DNA from 4 places in the Serratia odorifera genome. Region 1 is predicted to be linked to each of the others. Evidence: predicted binding sites of a transcription regulator. Region 1 holds the regulator's gene; each other region holds the start of a gene.

Region 1 (8,179 bases):
GGTGCATCTATCCGATGTACGATTTCACCCACTGCATTTCCGATGCGCTGGAAGGCATTACCCATTCGCTGTGTACGCTGGAGTTTCAGGACAACCGTCGCCTGTATGACTGGGTGCTGGATAACATCAGCATTCCATGCCATCCGCGTCAGTATGAGTTCTCACGTCTCAATCTCGAATACGCCATCATGTCCAAGCGCAAGCTGAACCTGCTGGTGACCGAGAATATCGTTGAAGGCTGGGATGACCCGCGTATGCCGACCGTCTCCGGCCTGCGTCGCCGTGGTTATACCGCAGCGTCAATTCGCGAATTCTGCCAGCGTATCGGCGTGACCAAGCAGGATAACAACGTTGAAATGATGGCGCTGGAATCCTGCATTCGCGACGATCTGAACGAAAATGCCCCGCGAGCCATGGCGGTTCTGGATCCGGTCAAGGTGGTGATTGAAAATCTGCCGGCAGACGCGGTGGAAATGGTCACCATGCCCAATCATCCGAATAAACCGGAAATGGGCGACCGTCAGGTGCCGTTCAGCCGCGAAGTGTACATTGACCGCGCTGACTTCCGTGAAGAAGCCAACAAGCAGTACAAGCGCCTGGTGTTGGGTAAGGAAGTTCGCCTGCGCAATGCCTATGTCATCAAGGCCGAGCGCGTGGAAAAAGACGCGGACGGTGAGATCACCACCATTTTCTGCAGCTACGATGCGGACACCTTAAGCAAGGATCCGGCCGATGGCCGCAAGGTGAAGGGCGTGATCCATTGGGTTTCCGCGGCGCATGCGCTGCCGGCGGAAATTCGCCTGTACGATCGTCTGTTCAGCGTGGCGAACCCGGGTGCGGCAGAGGACTTCCTGGCGACCGTCAACCCTGAATCGCTGGTGATCAAGCACGGCTTTGTCGAACCAAGCCTGGCGGCGGCACAGCCTGAGCACGCCTACCAGTTCGAGCGCGAAGGCTATTTCTGCGCCGACAGCCGCTATTCTTCGGCTGAACATCTGGTGTTTAACCGCACCGTCGGCCTGCGTGATACCTGGGCCAAAGCGGGCGTCTAAAGCGCGCGAGCCGATCTGAACAACAAGCGCAACGTCGGTTGCGCTTTTTTTTTGCTGCTTTCCCGCAGACCATTGCCGGCTGTTTTCTTCCGCGCCGATCAATCCGCAAACCGCCTGCCCGCTGTATATTCGCGTTGCGAATTAATGTCATTTGGAGAGCGCTCTCTAAACTGGTGATAATTCACGGCTTTACCCGCGCTGAATCCATTCAATTAAGATTCTTAAAACTGATTTATCAATAATTATTCTGATTTAATTGAATTTTTTATTCAAAATGACCGAATTCTGACGATGTAATAATTTCTCATCAATATGTGCTCTTTGTCATACTTTGACAAACCTATGGTAATTTTCAATTGATAATTCGCGTCGCGAAAAATAGTCTATCAGTAGCAATAAATGCTGTGGGGTTTTTCCCCCATGGCGAAAAACTTTTACCCGATTGGGTTTTTATTAGCGGCCGTGCAGGGCAGTGGTGAACACGGCGGCCGCACTTTTACGTTACGTCAAAGAGGAATTTTATTATGGCTACGCACGGTGCACAGCGTAAATCGCTGGCGCTCGCAGTCGCGGGTGCACTGTTGGGAACGGGTTTTACTATCGCCCCCGAGGCGAAAGCGGCAGGGTTTATTGATGACTCCACGCTGACCGGCGGTATTTATTACTGGCAACGTGAACGCGACCGTAAAGACGTAACGGACGGCGACAAATACAAGACCAACCTGTCGCATTCCACCTGGAATGCCAACCTGGATTTCTCCTCCGGCTATGCCGCGGATATGTTCGGTATCGATCTGGCGGCCTTTACCGCCATCGAAATGGCGGAATCCTCCGAAAGTGGTCACCCGAACGAAATTGCCTTCTCCAACTCCAACCATGCCTACGATGAAGACTGGTCCGGCGACAAGAGCGGTATCAGCGTTTACAAAGCGGCGGGTAAATTCAAATACGGTCCGGTCTGGGCGCGAGCCGGCTGGATCCAGCCGACCGGCCAAACGCTGCTGGCGCCGCACTGGAGCTTTATGCCCGGCACCTATCAGGGTGCTGAAGCCGGAGCCAACTTTGATTACGGCGATGCCGGTGCCCTGAGTTTCTCCTACATGTGGACCGACAAATACAAATCCCCATGGAACCTGGAAATGGACAAGTTCCGCCAGGGTGACAAGAAAACCGGTGTGTCTTATCTGCACTCGCTGGGCGCCAAGTATGACTTCAAGAACGATCTGGTATTGGAAGCGGCATTTGGCCAGTCGCAAGGCTATATGGACCAATACTTTGCCAAAGGCTCTTACAAATTTGACGTTGCCGGCAATCCGTTGAGTGCCAGCTACCAATTCTACGGCGCGCGCGACCGCATCCATGATGCCAAGGACGTCAATCCGGCAAGTACCAGCGATCTGTATGACGGCATGGCCTGGCTGCAAGCGCTGACGTTTGGCTACAAAATCGGCCAGGTCGATTTGCGGCTGGAAGGCACCTGGGTGAAGGCGGAAGGTAATCAGGGGTTCTTTTTACAGCGTATGACGCCAACCTACGCCTCCTCCAATGGCCGGCTGGATATCTGGTGGGATAACCGTTCCGACTTCAATGCCAATGGCGAAAAAGCGGTGTTCGCCGGCGCGATGTATGACCTTAGCAACTGGAATCTTCCGGGCTGGGCGGTGGGCGCATCCTACGTTTACGGCTGGGACGCCAAGCCGAGCACCAACCCGATGTATGACCAAAGCCAGCGTTTGAAGGAAAGTGCCTACAGCCTGGATGCACTGTACACCGTGCAGGAAGGGCGGGCGAAAGGCACCTTGTTCAAGCTGCACTTTACTCAATACGACAACCATACCGACATCCCAAGCTACGGTGGCGGCTACGGCAACATCTTCCAGGATGAGCGCGACGTGAAATTTATCGTGATTGCGCCATTTACTCTCTTCTAATGCTCCTTGCCCGGTGGTGACACCGGGCAAGCATGCTCAAGGAACAGCGATGAAAAACCTATTGTTGTTGGTGGCTGCGGTACTCGGGCTTAGCGCCTGCGTTCAGCCGCAAACCCCGCCGGAAGACGCCAAACTGCGTCAGGCCTACAGTGCCTGCATCAATACGGCGGAAGGTTCGCCAGAGAAACTGCAGTCCTGTCAGGCGGTATTGAACGTATTGAAACAAGAGAAACAGCATCAACAGTTCGCCGAACAGGAGACGGTCCGCGTACTGGATTATCAGAGCTGCATTCAGGCTGTACACACCGGCAATGGCCAGGCGTATGACAGCCAGTGCGGCAAGATCTGGCAAGAAATTCGCGCAAATAATCACTGATTACGGATGAGGTCGAAGATGAACATATTCAAATTGAGTGCCCTTGCCGCATTAACGGCCAGCGTTGGCATGTTCGGCAATATCGGCAGCGCCATGGCCGATCAACAGCTGGTGGATCAACTGAGCCAGTTGAAACTGAATATCAAGATGGTTGACAATCGCGCGGCTGAACATGGCGTTGATTGCGCCAAGCTGGGCGCAGACTGGGCATCGTGCAACAAGGTCCTGATTACGCTGGCCAACGACGGCCAAGATATCACCGGCAAGGACTGGGTTATCTACTTCCACAGCCCACGCCAGACGCTGCAGGTCGACAACGATCAGTTCACCATCTCTCACCTGACCGGCGATCTGTATAAATTGGTGCCAAGCGAAACCTTCAGCGGTTTCCCGGCTGGCAAAGCGGTGGAAATTCCGATCGTGACGGAATATTGGCAACTGTTCAAAACCGACTTCCTGCCGCGCTGGTATGCGACCTCTGGTGACGCCAAACCGAAAATGCTGGCCAATACCGATACCGAAGATCTGGATCAGTTTGTGGCACCGTTTACCGGCGATCAATGGAAACGTACCAAGGACGATAAAAACGTTCTGATGACGCCGGCCTCGCGCTTTGTCAAAAACGCCGAGTTGAAAACCCTGCCGACGGCGTCGTTGCGCGGGCAAATCATCCCGACGCCAATGGACGTCAAGGTTCATGCCCAGGACGTGGATCTGAGCAACGGCGTGGCGCTGGACCTGAGTGCGCTGGCCAAACCGTCGGCGGATGTGGTCAGTGAGCGTTTTACCCTGCTGGGGGTGGCACCGACACGCAGCGGTTATCCGATTAAAACCGACATCAAGCCGAACGCCTTCAAGGGCGACCTGGCGGTGGCAGGCGCCTATCAGTTGCAGATCGGCGCCAAACAGGCGGTGGTGACCGGCTTCGATCAGGCTGGGGTGTTCCATGGCCTGCAATCGATTCTGTCGCTGATCCCGACCACAGGCGACAAGAAAATCGCCACGCTGGATGTTAAAGATGCGCCGCGCTTTGAATACCGTGGCCTGTTCCTCGACGTTGCGCGCAACTTCCACCACAAGGATGCGGTGCTGCGTCTGCTGGATCAGATGGCGGCCTATAAGCTGAACAAGTTCCACTTCCACCTGACCGATGATGAAGGCTGGCGCATCGAGATCCCCGGCCTGCCGGAGCTGACCGAGATCGGCGGCCAACGCTGCCATGACCTGAGCGAAACAACCTGCCTGTTGCCGCAGTACGGTCAGGGGCCAGAGGTTTACGGTGGTTTCTTCAGCCGTCAGGACTATATCGACATCATCAAATACGCCCAGGCACGCCAGATTGAAGTGATCCCGGAGGTCGATATGCCGGCGCACGCGCGTGCGGCGGTGATATCCATGGAAGCGCGTTATAAGAAACTGCTTGCCGAAGGTAAGCAAAAAGAGGCCGAGGAGTTCCGTCTGCTGGATCCTACCGACAGCTCCAATACTACCTCGGTGCAATTCTTCAATCGCCAGAGCTATCTGAACCCGTGCCTGGATTCATCAACCCGCTTTGTCGACAAGGTGATCGGTGAAATTGCCCAAATGCATAAGGAAGCCGGTCAACCGCTGAAAACCTGGCACTTTGGCGGCGATGAAGCCAAGAACATCCGTCTGGGCGCCGGTTATACCGACATCAAACAGCCAGAACCGGGCAAAGGCATGCTCGATCTGAGCAAAGAAGACAAACCGTGGGCCAAGTCGCAGGTTTGCCAACAGATGATCAAGCAGGGCAAGGTTGCCGACATGGAACACTTGCCGAGCTACTTCGGTCAGGAAGTCAGCAAACTGGTTAAAGCGCACGGCATCGACAGAATGCAGGCCTGGCAGGATGGCTTGAAGGATGCCAAAGACGCCAAGGCGTTTGCCACGGCGCGCGTTGGCGTCAACTTCTGGGATACCCTGTACTGGGGCGGGTTCGATTCGGTAAATGACTGGGCCAACAAGGGTTACGAAGTGGTGGTTTCCAACCCCGACTACGTCTATCTGGACTTCCCGTATGAGGTCAATCCAAACGAAAGCGGCTATTACTGGGGCACCCGCTTCAGTGATGAGCGCAAAATATTCAGCTTTGCACCGGATAACATGCCGCAGAACGCTGAAACGTCGGTGGATCGCGATGGCAACTATTTCACCGCCAAGAGCGATAAACCGTGGCCGGGCGCCTATGGCCTTTCCGCCCAGCTGTGGAGTGAAGTGGTGCGCACCGATCCGCAAATGGAATATATGATGTTCCCGCGCTCGCTGTCGGTGGCGGAACGAGCCTGGCACCGTGCCAGCTGGGAACAGGACTATAAGGCAGGTCGAGAATACAAGGGCGGGGAAACCCACTTGGTCGATGACAAAAAGTTGCAGCAGGACTGGCTGCGGTTTGCCAACCTGCTGGGGCAGCGCGAGTTGGGCAAGCTGGATAAAGGCGGGATAAAATACCGCCTGCCGGTGCCAGGTGCGCGGATCGTCAACGGCAAGCTGGAGGCCAATATTGCTTTGCCGGGACTGGCTATCGAGTATTCCACCGACGGTGGCAAACAGTGGCAACGCTATGATGACAGCGCCAAGCCGGCAGTAGCCGGCGAGGTGCAAATTCGCGCGGTCAGCCCTGACGGCAAGCGCTTTAGCCGTGCGGAACCGGTGCAGGCGTAGTGACCAATGCCTCGCTGCGTGTCGGCGGCGGGGCGTTTGGGGTGTGGAGGGGGTAATACCCTGATGAAAGAGGTGGTTTGCCGCTGCATTGTTATCTTTTGTGACATGATTTCCCCGGCGCGTCCGGGGATTTTTTTGCCTGTCTGACAGGCATAAAAAAACCGCCGTCTGGCGGTTCCTTGCTTATTAATGCATCAGCATTATTTTTTGTCGTGCAGCGTATCGTCTTCGCGGCAATCACCGATGGCGCAATGACCGTACAGGTACAGGCTGTGGTTGGTGAGTTTGATGCCGTGCTGTTTGGCAATGTCACGCTGACGCGCTTCGATGGATTCATCGCTGAATTCGATCACTTTGCCGCAGTCCAGGCAAATCAGGTGATCGTGATGGTGCTGCTGAGTCAGTTCGAATACTGATTTGCCGCCTTCGAAATTATGACGGGTGACAATCCCGGCGTCGTCAAATTGGTTCAGTACGCGGTAAACCGTCGCCAGACCAATTTCTTCGCCCATATCAATCAGTTTCTTGTACAAATCTTCCGCACTGACGTGATGGCAAGCCGGATCTTGCAGTACTTCCAGGATTTTGAGTCGCGGAAGCGTGACTTTTAAGCCGGCCTTCTTTAATGCGGTATTGTTGTCAGTCATGCGGATTCAGTCCTGTTACTATGCTAATCAAGTTGAGGCATTTTTGCCTATGGCATCGGTCGGCACAAAGAATTTATTGCGTCTCATTATAGAACCGGTTGACCTAAATGGAAACCGCCGGTTGTTAACAAAGATATATTCGCACCGTTACATGTCACACATGTAACATCTTGATGGGTGGGATAAACCGAACCGCAGTCTACCGTGACGAGGGGGGAAGTTACAATTTTGTAGCTTCTATCGCTTCAATCCGTGATGTCGATAACGGCCCTGCGTTAATCATGCGTCTCGCAGGGCCTTGAACGGCGGGGAAATAACCGCTGCTTAACCTACGATGTCTGCCAGGCTCAGCTCTGCGCTGATTTGCGCCACCCAGCCCTGCACGCGTTCGTCGGTCAGTTCGGGTTGGCGATCTTCGTCAATCGCCAGGCCGATAAAGTGATCGTCGTCTGCCAGACCCTTGGAGGCTTCGAAATGATAGCCTTTGGTTGGCCAGTGGCCGACAATCGCTGCGCCGCGAGGTTCGATGATGTCACGAATGGTCCCCATCGCATCACAGAAATATTCCGCGTAATCTTCCTGATCGCCGCAGCCGAACAGCGCGACCAGTTTGCCATTGAAGTCTATTTCTTCCAGCGTAGGGAAAAAGTCGTCCCAGTCACATTGTGCTTCACCGTAATACCAGGTTGGGATACCGAGCAGCAGAATGTCGAATGCGTCCAGATCTTCTTTGCTGCTTTTGGCAATGTCATGCACCTCAGCCACATCGTCGCCAAAGCTCTGACGAAGAAGTTTTTGGATCATCTTGGCAATGTTTTCGGTATTGCCGGTGTCGCTGCCAAAGAAAATGCCTACGTTAGCCATATCGCGTATAACCTTTAAATTCAATTAATTACAATACTCGACGCCCGGCTTTCGCACCGGTATCGTTTAAAATATCGCCATGGTGAGGAGCCAGCTCCCACCGCTAAACGCGTATCATGCCAGAAATTTGCCCCGGGGTTTTATCGCGTTTATGCGATGCCCGAAGAATAAAATGCGGAGTTGATCCGGCGTCATCCTTAACGCCGCGCCGCGCGTGCGGCTGATAAGATCATTGTTCTGGCTGTTCTTCCGCCAGTTGCGCCAGCAGCATTTGCTCAATGAGCTCGCTGCGACTGATATTACGCTGTTCCGCCAGTTTGTTCAGAGCGTCCACCGCATCCGCGTTGATTTTCAGCTCCACACGCCGCAAACCACGTACTTTATCGCGCCGTAGCTGATTCCGCTTATTGATTCTAAGCTGTTCATCACGGGATAGCGGGTTGGTTTTCGGGCGCCCCGGACGGCGTTCATCTGCGAACAGATCCAGCGTCGTGCGATCCGTTTGTTCTTTTGCCATAGGTAGCGGTACTGCAAGGGAGTTTGCATCAAAAAGCGTTTCACGCTTCCGGACGGTTCGGTTAATACAGTTCAGGTCGATAAAACCTAACCCAAATTTGCCCCCATTCC
Region 2 (8,179 bases), on a different contig from region 1:
ATCCACGGCACCTATCACCCCAGTTCCGGTTACGAGATGTTCGCCGGTCTGTGCGCCCATCTGGGCCGTCCGCCGAAAGCGTTGTTTACCGCCGCCTGTGGGTTGCTGGAAGGGGTATTGCGTTACCTGACACAGCACCAATTGATCGACAGCGATATCCACCTGTGCAGCTTTGACGATCATTATCTGTTTGACTGCATGACGTTAAAAATCGACACCGTGGCGCAAGACTGTCGCGGCCTGGCACAGCACAGTTTTGAAATGGTGACCCAGCTGATTGACGAACGCCCGCTAGCGCAGAGCACGCTGTTTCTGCCGGGTAGCATCCACTGGCGCCACGCCGGCTCGCTGGCGCAGCTGGCCGGGCGCTGATAACCGCCGTAGGCTCACGGCGACCCCGTAATAAAAAAGGGCCGGACAGTTGCCTGTCCGACCCTGGTTGAAACCGGCGAAGTTACTTCGCGCCGCCTTCCATACCGACCAGTCCCACCTTCAGATAACCGGCATTGCGCAGCGTATCCATCACGCTCATCAAAGTGGCGTAGTCCACGCTTTTATCTGCCTGGAAGAAGATGGTGGTTTCCTTGTTGGCCTGGGTACGTTGATCGAGCACCGTGGTCAACTGTTCTGCGGTGACCGGCTGCTCGCCGACGTAAAGTTGCTTGTCCGCCTTCACCGACAGGAACACCGGTTTTTCCGGCCGCGGCTGCGGCTTGGCGGTCGACGCCGGCAGATCGACGCGAATATCTACCGTTGCCAGCGGCGCTGCCACCATAAAGATGATCAACAGCACCAGCATGACGTCGATAAACGGCGTCACGTTGATTTCATGCAGTTCGCCGCTGTCGTCTACATCATCGTTTAAGCGCATCGCCATAACTCACCCCACCCGCAGCTGATGTGCGTGTTGCGAGCGCTTGGCTTCTGCCGTGGCTGCCAGATCCAGATCGCGGCTCAGCAGTAGCAGTACCTGTGCCGCGACGTCGCCCACCTGCGCACGATGACCGCCGATCACGCGAGCAAAAATATTGTAAATCACCACCGCCGGAATGGCGGCGACCAGGCCCAGTGCGGTTGCCAGCAGCGCTTCCGCGATGCCCGGCGCGACCACTGCCAGATTGGTGGTTTGCGAGTGGGCAATGCCGATAAAGCTGTTCATGATGCCCCATACGGTGCCGAACAGACCAACGAACGGTGAAATGGCGCCAATGGTCGCCAGGAAACCGTTGCCCTTGCCCAGTTGGCGGCCATACGCCGCCACCCGGCGCTCAAAACGGAAGCCGGCGCGCTCTTTGATGCCGTTGTTGTCGTTGGATTCAGCCGACAGTTCCAGTTCGTTCTGTGCATCATTCAGCAGCGTGGCACTGATGCTGTCGTTCTGGAAGCTCTGCGCCATTTCCGTTGCTTCGTCCAACGAACGCGCTTCAGACAGCGCCTGATGTTCGCGACGCAGACGGCGTTTGGCACGCGTCAGTTCGCTACCTTTGGCGAACAGAATGGTCCAGGTGATAATCGACGCCAACACCAGGCCGATCATGACCGTCTTCACCACTACGTCCGCATGCTGATACATGCCCCAGACGGAAAGGTCCATGCCACGCGTTTCCGGCGGCTGCACGGTCGGTGCCGGGTTGACCGGGGTCACGTTATCCGGCGCTGACGCTGGCGCAGGGGCCGCGGCGGTAGAGACGCTGTCGGCAACGGCAGGATTAGTCGCCGGCGCTGCCTGTGCGCTGCCGGCCAAACCGACCACCAGCAACATCGACGCTACCACACCGCGCCCGAACGCGACGCCCCAATATCCCCGGCCTGCGCCGCGGGATGCTTGATTCATAGTCTTGCCAGCCGTTTTCACGCTGCGCCTCCAACCATTACCGATCAAAATTAAACGAGAATTCAGCGTGCGATCATATCAAACCAATCGCGGATTGATAGTAGTTATCATTATTATTTACTCAATAACGCACCCACGGACCAAAAAAGCCGTAACCCGCGCCAGCTGCAGCGGCAAGTGGCGGCGCTGTTTAACATTCATACGAATAAAACCCAACAATTCCGTCACCCCTTGCGCGTTTTTTTTAACCACATCACGAAAAGCCGCATGCAGGGAAAATGCACAGTGACGGCGATCAAGGATTTTTAAAACAGCTTTTCACTTATGTAGCAAATAGGTTTCAACTGTGTTTATCTTTTGTCATGGAAATGCGATGCACTGGCGCAACCCGCCCCCCTCCGCAATCGCTTTGCCATCGGGATGATTAAAAAACAAACGGTTATTGTCACCGCCCAACACTCGGGAGATTATCAGATGAAATTGCCTCACGCCTTATCAGGTCTGTGCCTTGCCCTGAGCGCGCTGTTGTGCAGCCAGAGCGCGCTGGCACAGCAAATCAAAGCCGCCGATGTTCACCCGGAAGGTTACCCCAACGTGGTCGCCGTGCAGCACATGGGCGAAAAGCTGAAGGCGGCAACCGACGGCCGTCTGGAGATGAAAACCTTTCCCGGTGGCATGCTGGGCGACGAAAAGCAGATGATCGAACAGGCGCAAATCGGCGCCATTGACCTGATCCGCGTCTCGATGGCACCGGTGGCGGCGATCCTGCCGGAAATCGATGTCTTTACCTTACCGTATATTTTCCGCAACGAAGATCATCTGCACAAGGTGCTGGACGGCGAAATCGGCAAAGAGATCGGCGACAAGATCACCAACAACCCCGCTTCCCGTCTGGTGTTCCTTGGCTGGATGGATTCAGGCACCCGCAACCTGATTACCAAGCAGCCGGTGGTGAAACCGGAAGATCTGAAAGGGATGAAAATCCGCGTGCAGGGCAGTCCGATTGCGCTGGCAACCCTGAAGGCGATGGGCGCCAACGCCGTCAGCATGGGCGTCAGCGAAGTCTTCAGCGGTATGCAGACCGGGGTAATCGACGGTGCGGAAAACAACCCGCCGACCTTTATTGCCCATAACTATATGCCGGTGGCGAAAAACTACACCCTCAGCGGCCATTTCATCATTCCCGAGCTGTTCCTCTATTCAAAAACCAAATGGGACAAACTGACGCCGGATGACCAGAAGCTGATCCTCAAACTGGCCAAGGAAGCGCAGGACGAGCAGCGTACCCTGTGGGCGGCGTATAACCAGCAAGCGCTGGAGAAGATGAAAGCCGGCGGCGTGCAGTTCCATGACATCGACCGCGACTATTACTACAAGGCCACACAGCCGGTGCGCGACCAATACGGCAAGTCGCACCAGGATCTGATCGACCGCATCAACGCGGTGCAATAACGCAATTGCGGGCGCGGTTAACCGCGCCCTTCCCTGTTCCGGCGGAGGTATCTCATGGCGCACGCTTATCACCAGGCAATGGATGTGCTGTACCGCGTTTCAATGTGGATCGCCGGCATTGCCCTGTTGGCGATGGTGACGGTGATCCCAATCGGCATCTTCAGCCGCTACGTACTGAACGAAGGTGCCGCCTGGCCAGAACCGATCGCCATTCTGTGTATGGTGACCTTTACCTTTATCGGCGCGGCGGTCAGTTACCGCGCCGGATCGCACATCGCCGTCAATATGCTGATCGACCGTCTGTCACCGGCGTTACAGAGTCTGTGCGCCCGGCTGGCGGATCTGCTGATGGTGGTGATTTGCCTGTTCATCATCTATTACGGCTACGCGCTGTGCAGTCAGCTATGGCTGCAGCCGGTCGCCGAGTTTCCGCTGCTGACCGCCGGCCAGGCCTATCTGCCGCTGCCGATCGGTTCAGCCGTTACCTTGCTGTTCGTGATTGAACGGCTGCTATTTGGCTCGCAGCACCACCGCCCGGTGGTCCTGCTCGGCAATACCTGACGGAGCTCGCCCGTGGACGCATTTATTCTGCTTTGTTCCCTCGCCGTGCTGTTGGCGGTCGGGGTGCCGGTGGCCTACGCCGTCGGCTTGAGCGCCATCGCCGGCGCGTTATGGATCGATCTGCCGCTGGAGGCGCTGATGATCCAGATGACCAACGGCGTGAACAAGTTTTCGCTGCTGGCGATCCCGTTCTTTATTCTTGCCGGTGCCATCATGGCGGAAGGTGGCATCGCACGGCGGCTGGTGAGCTTCGCCTATATCTTTGTCGGCTTCGTGCGCGGTGGCCTGTCGTTGGTAAACATAGTCGCCTCTACCTTTTTTGGCGCCATTTCCGGCTCGTCGGTGGCGGATACCGCGTCGATCGGCTCGGTGATGGTGCCGGAAATGGAGAAAAAGGGCTATCCGCGCGACTACGCCGCCTCGGTCACCGCCAGCGGTTCGGTCCAGGCCATCTTGATCCCGCCCAGTCACAACGCCGTGATTTATTCGCTGGCGGCCGGCGGTACGGTATCGATCGCCGCGCTGTTTGTCGCCGGCATTCTGCCGGGACTGTTGCTGTGCACATCGCTGATGGTAATGTGCGTCGGCTTTGCCCATAAGCGCGGCTACCCGAAAGGTGAGGCGATCCCGTTTCGCGAGGCGCTGAAAATCTGCCTCGACACGCTGTGGGGTCTGATGACGGTGGTGATCATCATGGGCGGCATCATGTCCGGCGTGTTCACCGCCACCGAGTCCGCCGCCATTGCCTGTCTGTGGTCGTTCTTCGTCACCATGTTCATCTACCGCGACTACAAATGGTCGGAGCTGCCCAACCTGATGTATCGCACCATCAAAACCGTCACCATCGTGATGATTCTGATCGGCTTTGCCGCCTGCTTTGGCGCGGTGATGACCTACATGCAGCTGCCGATGCGCATTACCGAGTTCTTTACCGCCATCTCGCAAAACAAGTACGTGATCCTGATGTGCATCAACGTGATGCTGCTGGTGCTCGGCACGCTGATGGACATGGCGCCGCTGATTCTGATCCTGACGCCGGTGCTGTTGCCGGTGACCAATGCGCTGGGCATCGATCCGGTACACTTCGGCATGATCATGATGGTCAATCTGGGCATCGGCCTGATCACGCCGCCGGTAGGGTCGGTGTTGTTCGTTGCCAGCGCAGTGAGCAAGCAGAAGATAGAAGCGGTAGTGAAGGCCATGATGCCATTCTACTGCGTGCTGTTTATGGTGCTGCTGTTGGTAACCTATATCCCCGCCATCTCACTGTGGCTGCCGCATCTGTTTGGTTTGATGGGCTGAGCAAGATATAGATGTAAAAACGTCTGGATGGCTAAGCGACGTCATGTTAACGTAGCAAACATTCTGCCAGTGAACAGCAATAGGGTGAGCCTGCATGACGTCCAAACATCTTGAAACCGCGTTGATCGGCGTTGGCCGCAGTAAACGCTATACCCAGGGAGCGGTTAACCCGGTCACGCAGCGTGCGTCTTCACTGGTGTTCGATTCCGTGGCGGCAAAACGGCAAGCTACCGCCCAGCGGGCGCATGGCGAACTGTTTTATGGCCGGCGCGGTACCCTGACCCACTTTGCACTGCAGGACGCGATGACCGAACTGGAAGGCGGCGCGGGCTGCGTGCTCTACCCGTGCGGTGCAGCGGCGGTGTCCAACGCTATCCTGTCGTTCGTCAGCGCCGGCGACCACGTGCTGGTGACCGGCTCGGTGTATGAACCGACGCAGGACTTCTGCACCCATATTCTCGGCCGCATGAATGTCGCCACCGGCTACTTCGATCCGCTGATCGGCGCCGGCATTGCCGAGCTGATCCAGCCCAATACCAAAGTGGTGTTTCTGGAGTCTCCCGGCTCCATCACCATGGAGGTGCAGGATATTCCTGCCATGGTCAAGGCCATTCGCGCCGTCAACCCGGAGATTGTCATCATGATCGACAACACCTGGGCGGCAGGGGTTCTGTTCAAGGCGCTGGAGTTCGACATCGATATCTCCATTCAGGCCGGCACCAAATACATCATCGGCCATTCCGACTATATGCTCGGCACCGCCGTTGCCAACGCCCGCTGTTGGGATCAACTGCGCGAGTATTCCTATTTGATGGGCCAGATGGTCGATGCCGATACCGCCTATATGGCCAGCCGCGGCTTGCGCACCCTGGCGGTGCGGCTAAAACAGCATGAACAAAATAGTATTGCGGTGGCGCAATGGCTGGCCGAACGCCCGGAAGTGGCGAGGGTAAATCACCCGGCGCTGCCGAGCTGCAAGGGCCATGCATTTTACCAACGTGATTTCAACGGCTGTAACGGCCTGTTTTCCTTTGTGTTGACGCAGCGGCTAAGCGAACAACAGTTGACCGATTATCTCGACAACTTCCGCCATTTCACCATGGCCTATTCCTGGGGCGGCTTTGAGTCGCTGATCCTGGCCAATCAGCCCGAAGAACTGGACGCTATTCGCCCGGCGGGCGGCGTTGATTTTGTCGGTACGCTGGTACGGGTGCATATCGGTCTGGAAAACGTACAGGATCTGATCGACGATCTGGCTGCCGGTTTTGCGCGTATCGCCAGTTGATTGCTGAGTAACGGCCATAACGCATCGCTAAAAGCGCCTTTTGGCACACATTTCTACCTCTGGTTTAATGTGCTGTGAAACCATTAGGGGTACACTATAGCCACCTTACGTGAAGCTGTTAGCGTGTTGGCCGCCTTACTTGCCGCCTGGCGGAGTAAGCGCCCCCGGGTCGCTCGGCCGCCGCCTTCCCGCACCTCCGTTGATTCTGGGCATATCGCTATTCGCTTTACCCCGCACCGGCGCAACAGGACATAGAATGGATGTATTGAGAGAGATTGTTCACGCGCTTTGGCAACAGGACTTTACGGCCTTGGCCGATCCCGGCGTGATCTGGGTGGTTTACGCAGTGCTTTTCACCACACTGTTTTTGGAAAATGGTTTACTCCCCGCCTCCTTCCTGCCCGGCGACAGCCTGCTGCTGCTGGCAGGTGCCCTGATTGCCAAGGGCGTCATGGCCTTCGTGCCGACCCTGCTTCTGCTGACGCTGGCCGCCAGCCTCGGCTGTTGGCTCAGCTACCTGCAGGGCCGCTGGCTCGGCCATACCGGTCTGGTGAAAAGCTGGCTGTTGCAACTGCCTGTGCAGTACCACCAGCGGGCGCATATGCTGTTTAACCGCCATGGCCTGATGGCGCTGCTGATCGGCCGATTTCTGGCGTTTGTGCGCACTTTGCTGCCCACCATCGCCGGCATCTCCGGTCTCAGCAATAGCCGTTTCCAGTTCTTCAACTGGCTGAGCGCGGTGATTTGGGTCGGTGCCGTGGTCAGCCTCGGCTATGCGTTCAGCCAAATCCCGCTGGTAAAACGCTACGAAGATCAGGTGATGGCCGGGTTGATGATCCTGCCGATCGTGCTGCTGGTGATTGGCCTGCTCGGCGCGATGCTGGTGATCTGGCGTAAAAAGCGCAGCGCCTCCTGAGCGCGGATAACGCCGTCTTTACAGCTGCGCCTCAATCAACGCCATGCTGGCGGGCAGTTTGTTCGCCAGCGCATCCACGGCCAGACGGACCTTTAACGGCAGATGCGGCGTGTGCGGCCACAGGGCATGCGCGTTGAATTCGGCACCCGGATACTGCTGCAACACCCGTACCAGTTCACCGCTGAGCAATTGATCGCGCACCAGCCAGCACGGTAACCAGCCGATGCCAAACCCCGCCATCGTCGCATCCGCCAGCGCTTGCAGATCGTCCATCACCAGCCGCGCCCGGGGCGCAATCAGCCGGGTTTCACCCTGTTCCAGCGGCACTTCCCAGTTGCGTATCGTGCCGGATCGCAGATAGGCCACCGCATCGTGCTGCGCCAGCGCGTCCAGCGTGGTCGGTTCGCCACAACGCGCCAGATAGGCCGGCGAGGCGCAAAACGCCATGTGGTGATTGCCCAGACGCCGGGCCACCAGCCGTGCGCTGTCCGGCAACGCGCCGTTGCGCACCACCAGATCAAAACCATCCTCGATCATGTCCACCAGTCGGTCGTTAAACGACAGCTCCAGTTCCAGCTGTGGGTGTTCACGGGCCAGTTCGGTCAGGATCGGCGCAATACACAGGCGACCAAACAGTACCGGCATCGATACTCTCAGCCGCCCGCTCACCTGCCGTTTGCCACTTTCCAGCAGCGTTTCCGCCGTGCGGATCTCCTCCAGCGCGCGCAGGCAACGTTCATAGAACAACGCACCGTCATCGGTCAGATTTTGGCTGCGGGTGGTGCGATGAAACAGCCGTACGCCAAGCCGCTGCTCCAGCCGGGCGATG
Region 3 (8,179 bases), on a different contig from region 1:
TCAGGAAATACTGCTGCATATCGTGGATCAGCAGCGCGGCGCGTTGTGGTTCGAACGCCCAGTTGACCTTGTTGGCCGGCATTTCAGCTGCCGTTGGCAGCGCATAATCATTAAGTTTAGGAATGGCCATCGTTCAATCTCCCTGGACCTGAGTCGGTTGCTGCGCCTCCAGGCGCTGGCGCAGCAGTTTTTTGTCTACTTTGCCGACCGGCGTCAGCGGCAGGCTTTCCACCTGGACAAAACGGTCTGGCAATTTAAATTCCGCCACGCCCTGCGCACGCAGATGGCGCCGCAGCGCCACCGGCTTAAGCGTCTCGCTGGCAATAACGTAGGCGCAACTTTTCTCGCCCATCAGCGCATCCGGCATGGAAACCAGCGCGGCGTTAATCACCGCCGGATGACGTAGCAGCAGGTTTTCGATTTCTTCGGCGGCAATTTTCTCGCCGCCGCGATTGATCTGGTCCTTCTGCCGACCTTCGACGCAAAGATAGCCGTCTTCGGTCAGGCGAATCAGATCGCCGGAACAGTAAAAACCGTTCTCGTCGAAGGCTTCGGCATTGTGCTGCGGGCTTTGATAGTAGCCGCGGAAAGTATAAGGGCCGCGCGTCATCAGGCGACCAGTCTGCCCAACCGGCAACGGATTGCCGTCGTCGTCCGCCACCCAGACCTCGTCATCGGGCGACATCGGGCAGCCCTGGGTAGTAAGAATGTGCTGCCGATCGTCATCCAGTCGAGTGTAGTTAACCAGCCCTTCTGCCATGCCGAACACCTGCTGCAACTGGCAGCCGATTTCAGCGGGAATGCGTGCCGCCAGCGTTTCACCCAGTTTGGCGCCGCCAACCTGCAACAGTTTCAAGCTGGTCAACTGCTGGTTGCCGCCCCACTCTTCGATCGCCTGCAGCCACAGCGTGACCGCCGGAGGCACCAGCGCAGTAACGTTGATCCGGTGCTGTTCAATCAGCGTGAAGCACTGGGCCGCATCCGGATCGGCGGCAAACACCGCCACCCCACCGGCATACAACACCCCCAGCACGCCGGGTGAACTCATCGGATAGTTGTGCGCCACCGGCAGCGCGCACAGATAGCGCGTGTGCCGATCAAAATGGCAGATTTCCACGCTGCGGCGGATGCTGTAGTAATAATCGTTGTGAGTACGCGGGATCAGTTTCGGCGTGCCGGTACTGCCGCCGGAAAGCTGGAAAAACGCCACCCGATCGGCGGCAGACGGCGTGGCGCAAAAGCCTGCGCTGTCTTCGGCCAGCATCTGCGACAACGCCTGCGCGCCGTGCGGCTGATTACGCAACGCCACCACGCGCAGCGACGGATGCTGCTGACGGAACTCGGCCAGGAAATCATCGTTGGCGAACAGACCGTGCAGGCGATCGGCGATCAACACTGCCGGCTTGATCTGCGACGCATAGGCATGCAGCTCGCTGCGCTGATGGCTGAACAGCGCATTTACCGGCGCCACGCCGATTTTCAGCAGGGCAAAGAAGGTGACGTAAAATTCAACCACGTTGCCCAACTGCACCAGCGCGGTTTCGCCGGGTTGTACGCCACGGCGCAGCAGTGCCGCCGCCAGACGATCCGACCGCTGGTGCAATTGGCGATAGCTGAGGCTGGCGACCGCATCCACCAACGCGATATCGTCGTTATCAGCCTGGCGGGCGAGGATGTCGGTCAGGGGCAGATCAAGCCAATAACCGCGCTCACGATAACGCCGGGCAAAGACCTCCGGCCAGGGCGTAAAAGCAATGCTCATGTTTCTTATCCTTGATTCAGGCCAAAGGCGCGCAGAATGGTGCTGAGCTTGGTGCCGGTTTCATGCCATTCGGACTCTGGTGAAGAGTCCTGCACAATGCCGGCACCGGCAAATAGGCGTACCTGATTGCCGCTGACGGTTCCGCAGCGGATGGTCACCACCCATTCACCGTTGCCCTCGGCGTCACACCAGCCAACGATGCCGCCAAATACGCCGCGATCAAACGGCTCCAGCTCGGCAATCAGGTCACGCGCCACCCGGGTCGGCGTGCCGCACAGCGCCGGCGTCGGATGCAGCAGACAGGCCAGCGACAGCGCGTTTTCCTGCCGCGGATCCACTTCGCCGTCAATCGGCGTCGACAGGTGCCACAGCGTCGTGGTACTCAACAGTTCCGGCGCGTTGGGAATATGCAGGTAACGGCAACGGCCGCTTAACGCTGCGCGCATGCCTTCGGTAACAAAACGGTGCTCTTTATGGTCTTTAGTGGAGCTCAGTAACTGCTGGCTGACCTCGCGATCGCGCTGTGGATCGGCCTCGCGGCGGGCGGAGCCGGCCAGCGGATTGGAATAAAATTGCGCGCCGGTCTTACGCAGCAGCAGCTCGGGGCTGGCTCCCAGCAATGCGCCGTCTGCCAGCGGTACGTGGAAGTGAAAACCGTTCGGGTTCTGCGCAATGATGCGCGTCATCAGCGCATGGCGATCGACCGGCTGGCAGGTTTCAATCTCCAACAGGCGCGACAGCACCACCTTATCCAGCGTGCCTGCACGGGTTGCCGTCACCGCATCGCTGACCATTTGCATAAATGCTGCCTGTGCCGGCACTTCGGTTTTATGCGCGATATCCGGTGCCGCAGCGTGCTCTATCCCTTGCGCGGCCATAAAGGCATTACGATCGAACCAGCGGGTTTGGCGAGGGATAAACAACGACGACGGCTGTCGGGTATCGAACGGGATGGCGCCACACAGCACCGGCTGCTTGATGCCCGCCAGCCGAGCTTCGTCAAAGGCATGGCGCACCACCTGCTGAAATTCGCCGTTCACGTCGTCGCCACCCACCGCCGGCAAACTGACTTTGGCAAAACACCCCTGAGTGCTCAGGCTGCGGAAAGGAGAAGTGAAAAAGAAACCGGCAGCGAGATCCGGCGGTAGGTAACCCCCTTCACTGCTGTGCGATTGCATGTTTTTGGCACCATTCATGGCTGTATCCATCGGTACGCCCTCTATTGTTTGCTAATAATAACCAATATAATAATGATTATCATTTATGTTTACGGGCGCTAAATTACCCTCCGGATTTTACTATGTCAATAAACGTAAACACTTCTTTCCCATCACAATCATGGTATAAACAGTGTGGCATTAGCTAGATAAATGATAAGCATTAGTATTTAATCGACAGGAACACGCCGACATGAAGAATATCCTGCTTTTGGGGCTGGCCTTATTCGCCTTCACCGCTGCGCACGCCGCCTCTCCCCAGTGGCCGCGCACCATTGACACTGCCCATGGCGTCGTCACTCTCTCACAGGCACCAACGCGCATTGTCTCGACCAGCGTTACGGTCACCGGTACCCTGCTGGCGATTGGCGCGCCGGTGATCGCCAGTGGCGCCACCAGCCCCAACGGTAAGCTGGCCGACCAACAAGGCTTCTTCCGGCAATGGGGGGATATCGCCGCACAGCGCGGTGTCAAACGCCTGTATATCGGCGAACCCAACGCCGAAGCGATAGCCGGCGAAGCGCCGGATCTGATCGTGATGTCCGCCACCGGCGGCGATTCCGCCCTGCGCTTATACGATCAGTTATCGGCCATCGCGCCGGTGCTGGTGGTCAATTATGATGACAAAAGCTGGCAGCAACTGGCTACAGACCTGGGCTATGCCACCGGGCGCGACGCCGAGGCTGCCAAGCTGACCGCCGATTTCGCCGCGCGCGAGCAAGCGCTGAAACAGCGGATGACCTTGCCGCCGCAGCCGGTCAGCGCATTGGTGTTTCGCCACGACGGCAAGGCCGCCAACCTGTGGACCGCCGAGTCATCGCAGGGTGAAATGCTGCAACAACTGGGCTTCACGCTGGCACAGCCACCGTCCAACGTCCACGGCAGCACCAGCCAGGGCGTGCGCAAGGACATTATTCAACTGAGCGGGGAAAATCTGGCGGGTAGTCTTAACGGCCAAACGCTGTTGCTGTTCGCCAACGATGACGGCGACGCCGAGCGCTTGATGGCAAATACCTTCCTGACGCACCTGCCTGCGGTGCAAAACAAGCGGGTCTACGCGCTGGGCAATGATACCTTTCGTCTGGATTACTACAGCGCCAGCAACTTGCTGACGCGATTAGAAAAACTGTTCATCCACTCACGTTAGCCAGACTGGCGGGTAGCGCCCGAATCGCCTTGCCGTCAGGCTATTCGGGCTATCCGGCGCAGCTTGAGCTCGCTGACATCAGGCTTGCGTCACCTGCGGTTTGTCGAGCGTCACCAGACGTAATCCACGCATGGCGAACACCAGCAGCACGCCGAGCACCGCGGCGCCAAAGCCAAAGCTGGTCGAGGTCATCGCCGGCAACATATACGCTCCCATCGCCCCCAGCAGCAACGCGCCCAGGGCATCACCCACCACGTTCTGCGCGGTCCACAGCCCATTGATGCGCCCGAGGAAGGCGTCCGGCGTCAGGCTCTGGATCAGCCCGTATTGCAGCAGCGAATTCACCGCGCTCAGGTAACCGAATGCCACCAGGCACGCCAGCGCCGCCCCGTACCACGGCATCAAACCAAACAAACCAATGGCGACGAACGCCGCTATCGCAGTCATCAGCATCATCCAGCCAGGCCGTGCCAGATGCGCCACCCGACCGCTGGTAAAGGCGCCAATCGCCGCGCCGAGCGGTACCGCCGCATACATCAGGCCCAGGCTGGAAGCGCCGACCAGCCAGTCGCCCGCCAGCGCCGGGTAGAGGATACGCACCGCACTGGCCATGGTCAGCAGCGCGCCGATCAGCGCCACCATACCGATCACTTTATTCTGGAACAGAAAGGCAAAGCCACCTGCCAGCGCTTTCAGCGGGTGCTCGCGCGGCTGTGGCGGCGGCATCAGCTGCGGCAGACGTAGCAGTGGCATCAGCGTCAGCAAGGTGCCCAACGCTGCCAGACCGTAGTTCCACGCCACGCCGGCATGGGCTATCACCAACCCGCCCACCGCCGGCGACAGGATCGATCCAAAACGCACCGTCAGCATACTGATGGCGCCGGCCTGGACAATGTTTTCCCGCCCAACCAACGCCGGTGTCGCAGCCAGCAGCGCCGTCACGCCGACGGCGCCAAAGAAGCCATCCCACACCGATAACAGATAGATCGCCACCAGCGATGGGGTTGGCAATGCGGCATTGATGCACATGCCGACAAAGCCGATGCCACAGGTTGAACGCGCAAACAGGATCAGGCGACGGCGTTCGTAGCGATCCGCCAGTACACCGCCCATCAACAGCCCGGCAAACATGCCGCTGCCGGCCAAGGTAACCGCCAGACCGACCAGCAGCGTTGAGCCGGTCAACGCCTGAATCTGCACCGGTATCGCGATGGCCATCAATCCCAACGCCAAAATGGAAATAAAACGTGCGCAGAACACGGCACGGAACGCCCGATTGGTCTTGAGCAGACCAAAATCAAGCAAAATCGAGGGCTTACTCATTTGTCTATCACCACAACTTTTAAAAGGGATTGCGTGCTTGCTGCTGCATTGCGCCAGCGAGTCATGCTACCATAGATGAATACAATCAATAATGATAATAAATATCATTTATATTCAATTGAATAATGGGTTGCCATGTTCCGGCTTACACACAATGGTTCGCACTCCTCACATCCCTCGCAGGAGCGCCTGATATTCGGCACCACACGCGCTTTCCGCCGCAGGCTGTACGGCCTGGTACTGGCATTACTGACGCTATTGCTGATGATGGCGCTCAGCCTGTCGCTGGGCGCAAAGCCAATTCCCTTCACCACCGTGCTGCAGGCCCTCAATGGCCAATGCAGCGGCGTCGACTGCACGATCGTCACCAATGCACGACTGCCGCGCACGCTGGTGGGGCTGTTGGCCGGTATCGCGCTCGGGCTGGCCGGCGCGCTGATGCAAACCCTGACGCGCAACCCGCTGGCCGACCCTGGCATTCTCGGCGTTAATGCCGGTGCCGGCTTTGCCGTGGTGCTCGGCATTACGCTGTTTGGCGCCGCCGACATCGACCAATACCTGTGGTTCGCCTTTGCCGGCGCGCTGGGCGCGACGCTCTTGGTGGCGCTGGTCGGCGCGCTGGGGCGTAGTACATTGAACCCGATTCGCCTGACGCTGGCAGGCGTCGCGCTCGGCGCGGTGCTGGAAGGCATGACCTCCGGCATTGCGCTGCTCAACCCTCAAACGTTCGATCAACTGCGCTTCTGGCAGGCCGGTTCGCTGGATATCCAGAACATGCAGGTGGTACGCACCGTCACCCTGCCAATTGTGCTCGGTACGCTGATCGCCCTGTGGATGACCAAGGCGCTCAACAGCCTGAGCATGGGTAGCGAACTGGCCACCGCGCTGGGCACCGGTATCGTGCGCACCCAATTGCTCGGCCTGCTGGCGATCACCCTGCTGTGCGGCAGCGCCACCGCCGCCGTCGGGCCAATCGCCTTCGTCGGCCTGATGATGCCGCACGTCGCGCGCCGTCTGGCCGGTTCGGAACTGCACTGGATCCTGCCGTGGACGCTGGTACTGACCCCCATTCTGCTTCTCGGCGCCGACTTGCTCGGTCGCTTCCTGGTGGCCGGCGAACTGCGGGTCTCGATCGTAACCGCATTGCTCGGCGCCCCGGTGTTGATCGCCCTGGTTCGCCAGCGCCACATGTTCCGCAGGAGTTGCTGATGTCGCTGCATGCTACCCGTCTGATGCGCCCGTCGCACCCTGCCCGCCTGTCACGCGCGACGCTGACCCCGCTGGCGCTGCTGTTCGCTTGCGCCAGCCTGGCCATTTACGCGCTCGGTTCCGGTACCCTGTCGCTCAGCGCGTTACAGGTGATCGACGCACTGCGCGGCGAAGGACCGGCCAATTTAACGGTGATCGTCAGCCAATGGCGCTTGCCACGCGTAGCGATGGCGCTGATATTGGGCGCCGCACTCGGCATCAGCGGCGCCATTTTCCAGTCGTTGCTGCGCAATCCGCTCGGCAGCCCGGATGTTATCGGTTTCAATACCGGTGCCTACAGCGGCGTGCTGGTAGCGGTGGTGCTGTTCAACGGTGGCGTACTTGGCATCACCTCCGGCGCGTTGATCGGTGGCCTGTTAACCGCGGCGCTGATTTACCTGTTGGCATGGCGCAATGGCATCGAGGCCTTCCGGCTGATTATCGTCGGCATTGCGGTGCGCGCGCTGCTGGTGGGCGCCAATACCTGGTTGATTATCACCGCCTCGCTGGAATCGGCGATGACCGCCGGATTATGGAGCGCCGGTTCGCTTAACGGCGTCACCTGGGCCAAAAGCCAGCCGGTGATGTTGGTGATCGCCGTCTGTGCACTGCTGCTGATGGCGTTGTCACGCCGCATGCGCCTGCTGGAAATGGGTGATGACGCCGCCTGCGCGCTTGGCGTGGCGGTTGAACGTTCACGCATTTTACTGCTGCTGATTGCGGTATTGCTGACCGCTGCGGCCACCGCCGTCGCCGGTCCGATCTCCTTTATTGCGCTGGTGGCGCCGCAAATTGCCCGCCGCCTGTGCGCCAACCGTCAGGTGCTGCTGTTAACCGCGCTGACCGGCGCGCTGCTGCTGCTGGCGGCCGACGTAACCGCACAGCGGCTGTTTATGCCGTATCAACTGCCGGTCGGCGCACTGACCGTCAGCATCGGCGGCATCTATCTGATTTGGCTATTAATCCGTGAGTCGCGAAAAAAATGAATGCTGAAACGCCTTTATCCGCGCCGCTGCGCGCCGAAAACCTGACGCTGGGCTATGACAAAAAAACCGTGGCGCATAACCTTTCAGTGTCCATCCCGCAGGGGGAACTGACGGTGATTATCGGCCCAAACGCCTGCGGGAAATCCACGCTGCTGCGTACCCTCAGCCGTCTGTTGCAACCACAGGCTGGCGCTGTATGGCTGAACGGCAAACTGATTGGCGAGTACGCCACCAAAGAGGTAGCCCGCCAGTTGGGATTGCTGCCGCAAAGCTCGATCGCGCCTGGCGATATCACGGTGTTCGATCTGGTGGCGCGCGGCCGTTATCCGCACCAGCGTCTGTTCAGCCGTTGGCGGGCGGAAGATCAGCAGGCGGTCACCGAGGCGATGCAGGCAACCGGCGTGGCCGAACTGGCCGAACTGGCGGTCGATACCCTGTCTGGCGGCCAACGCCAGCGCGTCTGGATCGCCATGGTGCTGGCCCAACAGACGCCACT
Region 4 (8,179 bases), on a different contig from region 1:
GCGATGATGACGCTGGCGTTCTCTTCATCGATCACATCCGCCGGACGATCGTCCTTCGGCGCATTGTTCTCCCGTCGGGCGGCGATAACCAGCAGCAGTGGCGTTGCCGCCATTGACAGTGCCACCGCCAGCGTCAGCGCTTTCGCCCACTCCACCGGCAGCACGCCGGCCATTTGCGCTGCGCCGAAAATCACAAAGGCAAATTCACTGCCCTGGCCAAGCAGAATGGCGAACAGTCCGCGCTGACGCTTCGGCACGCCCAGCAGCGGCGCAATCAGCCACAGCATGGCGGCCTTCAGCAACATAAAACCCAACAGCAGCGTGGCGATCAACAGCGGATGACTGAACAGCGTGCCAAAGTCGATCGACATGCCCACGCCGATAAAGAACAGGCCAAGCAGCAGGCCTTTGAACGGCTGAATGTCGCTTTCTAGCGCATGGCGGTATTCCGAGCTTGCCAGCAGTACCCCGGCAAGGAACGCCCCCATCGCCATCGATAAACCGGCCATTTCCAGCAAAATGCCGAAGCCGAAAACCAGGAACAACGCCACGGCGCTGAACACTTCACGCATGCCGGAACGTGCGACAAAATGCAGCAGCGGCCGCGTCACATAACGGCCCAGCAACACTACCAGCGCCAGCGCTCCGACCACCTTTGCCGCTGACAGCGCAAAGGCTTCCAGCGTGGTAGCCGCGCCGCTATTGGCCAACAGCGGGATCATCGCCACCAGCGGAATTGCCGCGATGTCCTGGAACAACAGCACCGCAAAAGCACCGCGGCCAATCGGCGACGGCGTCAGGTTACGTTCGCTCATCGCCTGCATGGCAATGGCGGTAGAAGACAGCGCCAGCGCCAGGCCAATCAGCAGCGCCACTTTCCAGTCCAGTCCCAAGAAATAACAGAATGCACTGAGCACCAGCCCGCAGCCGGCCATCTGTAATCCGCCACCGCCAAACACCGACGCGCGCAGCGTCCATAACCGTTTCGGATCCAGCTCCAATCCGATAATGAACAGCATCAGCACCACGCCGATTTCCGCAAAGGTCAGGATCGATTCGGCATCTGATACCAGCTTCAGCCCCCATGGGCCGATGATACAGCCGGCAATCAGGTACCCCAGTACCGATCCCAATCCCAGTCGCACCGCGATCGGCACCAACAGACCTGCCGATCCCAGATAGATCAGCCCTTCAAGCATCATGCCGTGATTATCCATTTTCGGCTCCCAGTGCCAGCGGTTGTTGACGATCCAGCAGATATTGCATCAAACGCTGGCGGTAAGCCTCACCGGCGGATATCAACGCCGGCTCGTTGCAGGTGAAAGTGTTATGTACGGCAAAGTACGGCTGCCAGTGCATGCCGCAATATATCGCCGTTGCCTGCAACGGTTGCCCCAGCACCGCAAAGTTGGGGTAGTCACCCAGTTCGAAGTGGTGTTCATCGCCGCCGCTGGTCACCGCCCACAGACAGTCTTTACCCACCAGCGCATTGCCTTCATGGCCATAGGCCCAGCCGTGTTCCAGCACTTTGTCGATCCACAGTTTCAGTAACGGCGGCAGGCTGTACCACTGGATCGGATGCTGTAACACCACCAGATCGGCACGCTGCAGCGCCTGCTGTTCGGCGTTGATATCAATATTAAAATCAGGATAAAGCTCATACAGCGAACGGACTTCCACGTCGGGAATGTCCTTTACCGCCTGCAATAAGCGCTGATTGGCATGGGAATGCCGGGGATACGGGTGTGCGTAAATGATTAGAATCATGCTGTTCTCGTCGTTCCTTGCCAATACATCAAGCATATATACCAATCACACAGCCTGACAGGTTGTTGTTTGATTGATAGCGGAAATTTTTAACGCGAGCCAACAAATTTGCTGAATGAATTTAACCAGCAGATGAAAAAACCGTCGGAGCGGTTGCAGGAGCCTGCAAAGCAGGCTCCCGTCTGGCATCAGAACTGATAATTGGCAGTGACAGAAACGCTGCGTGGCGCACCGTAGACCGCATAACTGCCGAGGTAGTCGTAATACTCTTTATCGAGCAGGTTATTCACGTTGGCCTGTAGCGAAAACTGCTGGTTAACCTGATAACGCGCCAACAGGTTAACTAACGCATAGCTGCCCTGTTCGGGACGCGATGCCCCCGCCGGGCCGGCGTCGTCACGCCAGGTATGGTTTTGCCAGTTGACACCGCCGCCGATGGTCAGCGCCTGTAGTGCCGGCACTCGGTAGCTGGAAAACAGCTTCAGCGTGGTGCGCGGCATAAACGGGTTCACCGCCTCGCCATCCTTGTCTTCGGCAACAAAACGCGACGCGCCGAAGGTCATCTGCCAGTTGTCGGTCAACGCGCCATTGACTTCAAACTCAACCCCGCGGCTCACCGTACCGCTGATCGATTCATACGCCATTTCGGCAGTGCCGGGAATATAGGCACCGGTGCTGACACCCAGGTTGTCCTGCTCGGTACGGAACACCGACAGTGAGGCCGTCAGGCGACTGTTATGCCAATCGCCCTTAATCCCCGCTTCGTAGTTCTTGCCGGTGGTCGGGTCAAGATAGTTGCGGTTGGCATCGCGAACCGTTTGCGGCTGGAAGATTTCGGTGTAGCTGATATAGGCCGAATAGGTGTCGTTAATGTCGTAGATCAGCCCGGCATAGGGCGTCACCGCGTCTTTGCTGCTGGTGGCGGTGGTACCGTTGGCGCGCCAGTCGGTATAACGCGCGCCAACAATCAGCGACAGCGGATCGGCCAGCGAGAAACGCACCGCACCGTAGAATGACTTTTGTCGCAGCGTATCATCGGCGTACACCACCCACGGTGACCAACTGCCCTGCGTGACGTTGCCGTCCCAGTTGTTATAGTTGCCGACGTCGGCCGTGGACAGCATCGACTGTGAGTTGAAGTAATAGTTGTTCTGCTTGCTGTAGCTGCCGCCGGCCACCAATTCATGCTGGCGGCCGAACAGCTCAAACGGTCCGCTGGCATAAGCGTCCAGCGAGTCGAGTTTGCGCGTGCCCTTGTTCCAGCCACCGTAGGCCATCACCCCGTCGCCGGTGATTTTATCCGGGTAACCCGAGGCATACATCAGTTTGGAATCAAAGGTGGTTTTGGCGTGGGTTGCATTCACGCGCGCCTGCCAGCCGTTGTCAAAACGCTGCGTCAGATCGGCAAAAATCTTGTTCGACTCCTTGTCCGAATACGCCCAGTCCGGCGCCGGGTTGAAACTGCGATCGTAGTGAGTCCGGCTGCCGTCGCTGTACCAGGTCGGTAAACCGCCCCAGGTCGGGTTGCTGGTGTGGCTCTGCTGGTATTCCCATCCCAGCGATAATTTGGTCGAGTCGGTCAGATCGGCATCCAGTACGGTATACAGAAATTTTTTGCGGTTGCCGTAACGGTCCAGCCAACCATCGCCATCCTGATAACCAGCCACCGCCCGCCCACGCACGCTACCGTCGGCGTTGAGCGGCGTGCTGACGTCACCGACGTAACGCTGCTTGTTCCAGCGACCGTAGCTGGCGGACAGATTGCCGGTCAGCTCACGGCTGTCGGCATGTTTGCGCACCATATTAATCGCCGCAGACGGGTTGCCCGAGCCGGTCATCAGGCCGTTGGCGCCACGCACCACCTCGATGCGCTGATAAATTGCCGTATCACCGGCGGCGTCGCCAAAGTTCCACACTTCATCGACGGTGGTCGGAATATCGTCGTACAGATAATTGTTGATAAAGAAGCCGCGCGAAAAATAGGTCGAGCGTTCGGAATCGATATTGTTGGCGCTGATGCCGGTGGTGTTGCTCAGCACGTCGCCGATGGTTTGCAGATCCTGATCCTGCATGCGCTGCTGAGTGATCACGCTGACTGATTGTGGAATATCGCGTGGCGTCAGCGCCATTTTGGTACCGGCGCGAGTTACCGGCACCGCATAGTCCTGCTCCGGCAGCATACTGCCGTTGGCTGTAGCGTCGACGGTAATGGTGTCTTCACTTTCCGCTGCCATGACTACCGGCGTGGAACAACACGCTGCCACCAGTAACGCCAGACTGGAACGTGTAAAACCGCCGACGGCAGACGGCCGGAAGCCGCAGGCATGGTTTCCCCTGAGACGAGAAGCAACGAAGGACATGATGATTCCTCAATATAGTTTTTATTGTGCCAAGGTGCTCGCACCCCAGGCAGGCCACGAATACGTTTATTTGACGGCGCAGACATGCAAAAACAAATGAGAACTATACGCATTAGCTTTAATGGGGTAAACCGCTGTTTCAAAAAGTTCCAAGAAATTTCTTAATTGAGCGTGGGTCAAGGCGGGAGAAGGTAACGGCAGATGACGAAAAGGCGGAAAAAAAGGCGGAGATGACCGAGCGGCACTCTCCGCCAGCGTTCGCCAGGCAATCCCCCGGCGAACGCTAGTGCGGTATTTACTTGATACGGGCGTGCATTTCCTGCACCGAGGTCACCTGCTCGGTTGGATCGGCCTTCAGCGCCATGGCGGTGGCAAAACCGCCGTTCAGCGTGGTGTCGTAATGCACTTTATATTGCAGGGCGCTGCGGCGGATCAGTTTGGAATCCTCAATCGCCTGGCGGCCTGCGGTGGTGTTGACGATATAGGTGTACTCGCCATTCTTGATGCGATCCTGAATGTGCGGACGGCCCTCATGCACCTTGTTGACCAGGCGCGGGTTAATCCCCGCCTCACCCAACACCACCGCGGTGCCGTGGGTCGCATCCAGCTCAAAGCCCTGCTTCAGCAGGCTGGCGGCCAGATCGACCACTCGCGCCTTGTCGCCTTCGCGCACTGACAGCAGCGCACGGCCCTGTTTTTTCATGCCGGAGTTGCTGCCAAGCATCGCTTTGGAAAACGCTTCTGCAAAGGTGCGGCCAACGCCCATGACTTCGCCGGTGGAGCGCATTTCCGGCCCGAGAATCGGGTCAACGCCTGGGAATTTGTTGAACGGCAGCACCACTTCCTTCACCGAGTAGTACGGCGGGATCACTTCTTCCGTCACGCCCTGTTCGGCCAGGGTTTTGCCAGCCATCACGCGCGCCGCCACTTTCGCCAACGGCACGCCGGTGGCTTTCGAGACGAATGGCACGGTACGCGCCGCTCGCGGGTTGACTTCAATCAGGTAGACTTCATTATCCTTGACCGCAAACTGCACGTTCATCAAACCACGCACCTGCAGTTCAAACGCCAGTTTTTCCACCTGTTGGCGCATCACGTCCTGGATTTCCTTGCTCAGCGTATAGGCCGGCAGTGAACAGGCCGAGTCGCCGGAGTGAACGCCCGCCTGCTCGATGTGCTCCATAATACCGCCAATCAGCACGCGTTCGCCGTCGCAGATGGCGTCGACGTCCACTTCCACCGCGTCGTCCAGGAAACGGTCCAGCAATACCGGCGCGTCGTTGGAGACGCTGACCGCATTCTGGAAGTAGCGACGCAGATCGACCTCGTCGTAGACGATTTCCATCGCGCGGCCGCCCAGAACATAGGAAGGGCGCACCACCAGCGGATAGCCGATGCCGGCCGCCTTTTCTACCGCCTGGTCGATAGCGGTAACGGTGGCGTTGGCCGGCTGTTTCAGACCGAGACGGTTTACCGCCTGCTGGAAACGCTCGCGGTCTTCGGCGCGGTCAATCGCGTCCGGACTGGTACCGATAATCGGTACGCCGGCCGCTTCCAGCTCACGCGCCAGCTTCAGCGGAGTCTGGCCGCCGTATTGCACGATAACGCCCTTCGGCTGCTCGATGCGCACGATTTCCAGCACGTCTTCCAGCGTGACCGGCTCGAAGTACAGGCGGTCGGACGTGTCGTAATCGGTGGAAACGGTTTCCGGGTTACAGTTGACCATAATGGTTTCGTAACCGTCTTCGCGCAGCGCCAGCGAGGCGTGCACGCAGCAGTAATCGAATTCGATGCCCTGACCGATGCGGTTCGGGCCACCGCCCAGCACCATCACCTTCGGTCGGTCATGGGTCGGGTTGGATTCGCACTCTTCTTCATAGGTGGAATACATGTAAGCTGTGTCGGTAGAAAACTCCGCCGCACAGGTATCCACGCGCTTGTAAACCGGGTGCAGACCGTAACCGTGACGCAGTTTGCGCACGGCGCTCTCCGCTACGCCGGCCAGTTTGGCCAGGCGCGCATCGGCGAAGCCCTTACGCTTCAGGGTGCGCAGGAACTCCGGCGTCAGCCCGTTGATGCCGGACGCTGCCACCTGCTCTTCCAGACGTACCAGCTCTTCAATCTGCACCAGGAACCAACGGTCGATGTTGGTCAGGTTGAACACGCCATCGACAGACAGGCCTGCGCGGAAGGCATCGGCGATGTACCAGATGCGCTCGGCGCCGGCGTCTTTCAGTTCGCGGCGTATTTTGGTCAACGCTTCCGGATCGTCCAGGCTGACTTTCGGATCGAAACCGGTAGCACCCACTTCCAGCCCGCGCAGCGCCTTCTGCAATGATTCCTGCTGGGTACGGCCAATCGCCATGACTTCGCCGACCGACTTCATCTGGGTGGTCAAGCGGTCGTTGGCGCCGGCGAATTTTTCAAAGTTGAAACGTGGGATTTTGGTGACCACGTAGTCGATCGACGGCTCAAAGGAGGCCGGAGTGCGACCACCGGTGATGTCGTTCATCAGCTCGTCGAGGGTGTAACCCACCGCCAGCTTGGCGGCGATTTTGGCAATCGGGAAACCGGTCGCCTTCGACGCCAGCGCCGAGGAGCGTGACACACGCGGGTTCATTTCGATCACGATCAGGCGTCCGGTCTTCGGGTTCACCGAGAACTGCACGTTGGAACCGCCGGTTTCCACGCCGATTTCACGCAGTACCGCCATCGAGGCGTTACGCATGATCTGGTATTCTTTGTCGGTCAGGGTTTGCGCCGGCGCGACGGTGATCGAGTCGCCGGTGTGGATGCCCATGGCGTCGAAGTTTTCGATAGAACAGACGATGATGCAGTTGTCATTCTTGTCGCGCACCACTTCCATTTCATACTCTTTCCAACCGATCAGCGACTCATCGATCAGCAACTCTTTGGTCGGCGACAGATCCAGGCCGCGTTCGCAGATTTCCTCGAATTCTTCGCGGTTGTAGGCAATGCCGCCGCCGGTGCCGCCCATGGTGAAGGACGGACGAATAATGCACGGGAAGCCGACGTCGGCGGCCACTGCCAACGCTTCTTCCATGGTATGGGCAATACCGGAACGCGCGGTGTCCAGGCCGATTTTCTTCATTGCCACGTCAAAGCGGCGACGGTCTTCGGCCTTGTCGATAGCATCGGCGGTGGCGCCAATCATGGTCACGCCAAATTCCGCCAGCACGCCCTGACGCTCCAGTTCCAGCGCGCAGTTCAGCGCCGTCTGGCCGCCCATGGTCGGCAGTACTGCGTCCGGACGCTCTTTTTCGATGATTTTACGTACCACCTCCCAGTGGATCGGCTCAATGTAGGTCGCATCGGCCATTTCCGGGTCGGTCATGATGGTGGCCGGGTTGGAGTTAACCAGAATAACGCGGTAACCCTCTTCACGCAGCGCCTTGCAGGCCTGAGCGCCCGAATAGTCGAATTCGCACGCCTGGCCGATAACGATCGGGCCAGCGCCGAGGATCAGGATGCTTTTTATATCAGTACGTTTTGGCATTTTATCAAGGCTCCTGATTATTTGGCGTTGGAACGGTAAGTCTCAATCAGTTCGATGAAGTGATCGAACAGCGGGGCGGCATCGTGCGGGCCCGGGCTGGCTTCCGGGTGCCCCTGGAAGCTGAACGCCGCTTTGTCGGTACGATGAATACCCTGCACGGTGTGGTCGAACAGCGATTTGTGCGTCACGCGCAGATTGGCTGGCAGGTTGTTCTCGTCAACCGCAAAGCCGTGGTTCTGCGCGGTGATCATCACCGTATGGTTATCCAGATCTTTCACCGGATGGTTGCCGCCGTGGTGGCCGAGTTTCATCTTCACAGTTTGCGCACCGCTGGCCAGCGCCAGCAACTGGTGGCCAAGGCAGATGCCGAACACCGGGATGTCGGTGTCGAGGAATTGCTTGATGGCGTCGATGGCGTAATCACATGGTTCCGGATCGCCCGGACCGTTAGAGAGGAAAATGCCGTCTGGCGCCATTTTCAGCACCTCTGCCGCCGGGGTCTGCGCTGGCACTACCGTCAGGCGGCAGCCGCGAT

Evidence for each region. Region 1 encodes Fur, which represses iron uptake genes when iron is present. Its sites were predicted from a motif close to ATAATAATGAGAACNACTATCAA; they were not measured.
Region 2: exbB (tol-pal system-associated acyl-CoA thioesterase) is a predicted target of Fur. The motif match lies at 1,929-1,951, and genes of this name have one in related genera.
Region 3: fepD (Fe(3+)-siderophore ABC transporter permease) is a predicted target of Fur. The motif match lies at 5,541-5,563, and genes of this name have one in related genera.
Region 4: fhuE (ferric-rhodotorulic acid/ferric-coprogen receptor FhuE) is a predicted target of Fur. The motif match lies at 4,218-4,240, and genes of this name have one in related genera.

The regions. Positions count from the first base shown of each region.
Region 1 is NZ_JBGMUT010000005.1:252,492-260,670, forward strand. Features, by position in the region: gene glnS (glutamine--tRNA ligase) at 1-1,052, shown strand, start outside; gene chiP (chitoporin ChiP) at 1,577-2,983, shown strand; gene chiQ (ChiQ/YbfN family lipoprotein) at 3,033-3,359, shown strand; gene ACCC84_RS15390 (beta-N-acetylhexosaminidase) at 3,378-6,041, shown strand; gene fur (ferric iron uptake transcriptional regulator) at 6,242-6,688, opposite strand; gene fldA (flavodoxin FldA) at 7,013-7,552, opposite strand; gene ybfE (LexA regulated protein) at 7,782-8,069, opposite strand.
Region 2 is NZ_JBGMUT010000003.1:253,680-261,858, reverse strand. Features, by position in the region: gene ACCC84_RS11670 (LacI family DNA-binding transcriptional regulator) at 1-372, shown strand, start outside; gene exbD (TonB system transport protein ExbD) at 455-877, opposite strand; gene exbB (tol-pal system-associated acyl-CoA thioesterase) at 881-1,855, opposite strand; gene ACCC84_RS11655 (TRAP transporter substrate-binding protein) at 2,309-3,286, shown strand; gene ACCC84_RS11650 (TRAP transporter small permease) at 3,341-3,847, shown strand; gene ACCC84_RS11645 (TRAP transporter large permease) at 3,860-5,149, shown strand; gene metC (cystathionine beta-lyase) at 5,244-6,434, shown strand; gene ACCC84_RS11635 (DedA family protein) at 6,691-7,350, shown strand; gene ACCC84_RS11630 (LysR family transcriptional regulator) at 7,369-8,179, opposite strand, start outside.
Region 3 is NZ_JBGMUT010000002.1:50,230-58,408, reverse strand. Features, by position in the region: gene ACCC84_RS06435 (isochorismatase) at 1-130, opposite strand, end outside; gene ACCC84_RS06430 ((2,3-dihydroxybenzoyl)adenylate synthase) at 134-1,762, opposite strand; gene ACCC84_RS06425 (isochorismate synthase) at 1,768-2,970, opposite strand; gene fepB (Fe2+-enterobactin ABC transporter substrate-binding protein) at 3,173-4,126, shown strand; gene entS (enterobactin transporter EntS) at 4,205-5,449, opposite strand; gene fepD (Fe(3+)-siderophore ABC transporter permease) at 5,585-6,658, shown strand; gene fepG (iron-enterobactin ABC transporter permease) at 6,658-7,683, shown strand; gene ACCC84_RS06400 (ATP-binding cassette domain-containing protein) at 7,680-8,179, shown strand, end outside.
Region 4 is NZ_JBGMUT010000004.1:168,446-176,624, reverse strand. Features, by position in the region: gene kefC (glutathione-regulated potassium-efflux system protein KefC) at 1-1,217, opposite strand, end outside; gene kefF (glutathione-regulated potassium-efflux system oxidoreductase KefF) at 1,210-1,767, opposite strand; gene fhuE (ferric-rhodotorulic acid/ferric-coprogen receptor FhuE) at 1,956-4,127, opposite strand; gene carB (carbamoyl-phosphate synthase large subunit) at 4,423-7,644, opposite strand; gene carA (glutamine-hydrolyzing carbamoyl-phosphate synthase small subunit) at 7,662-8,179, opposite strand, start outside.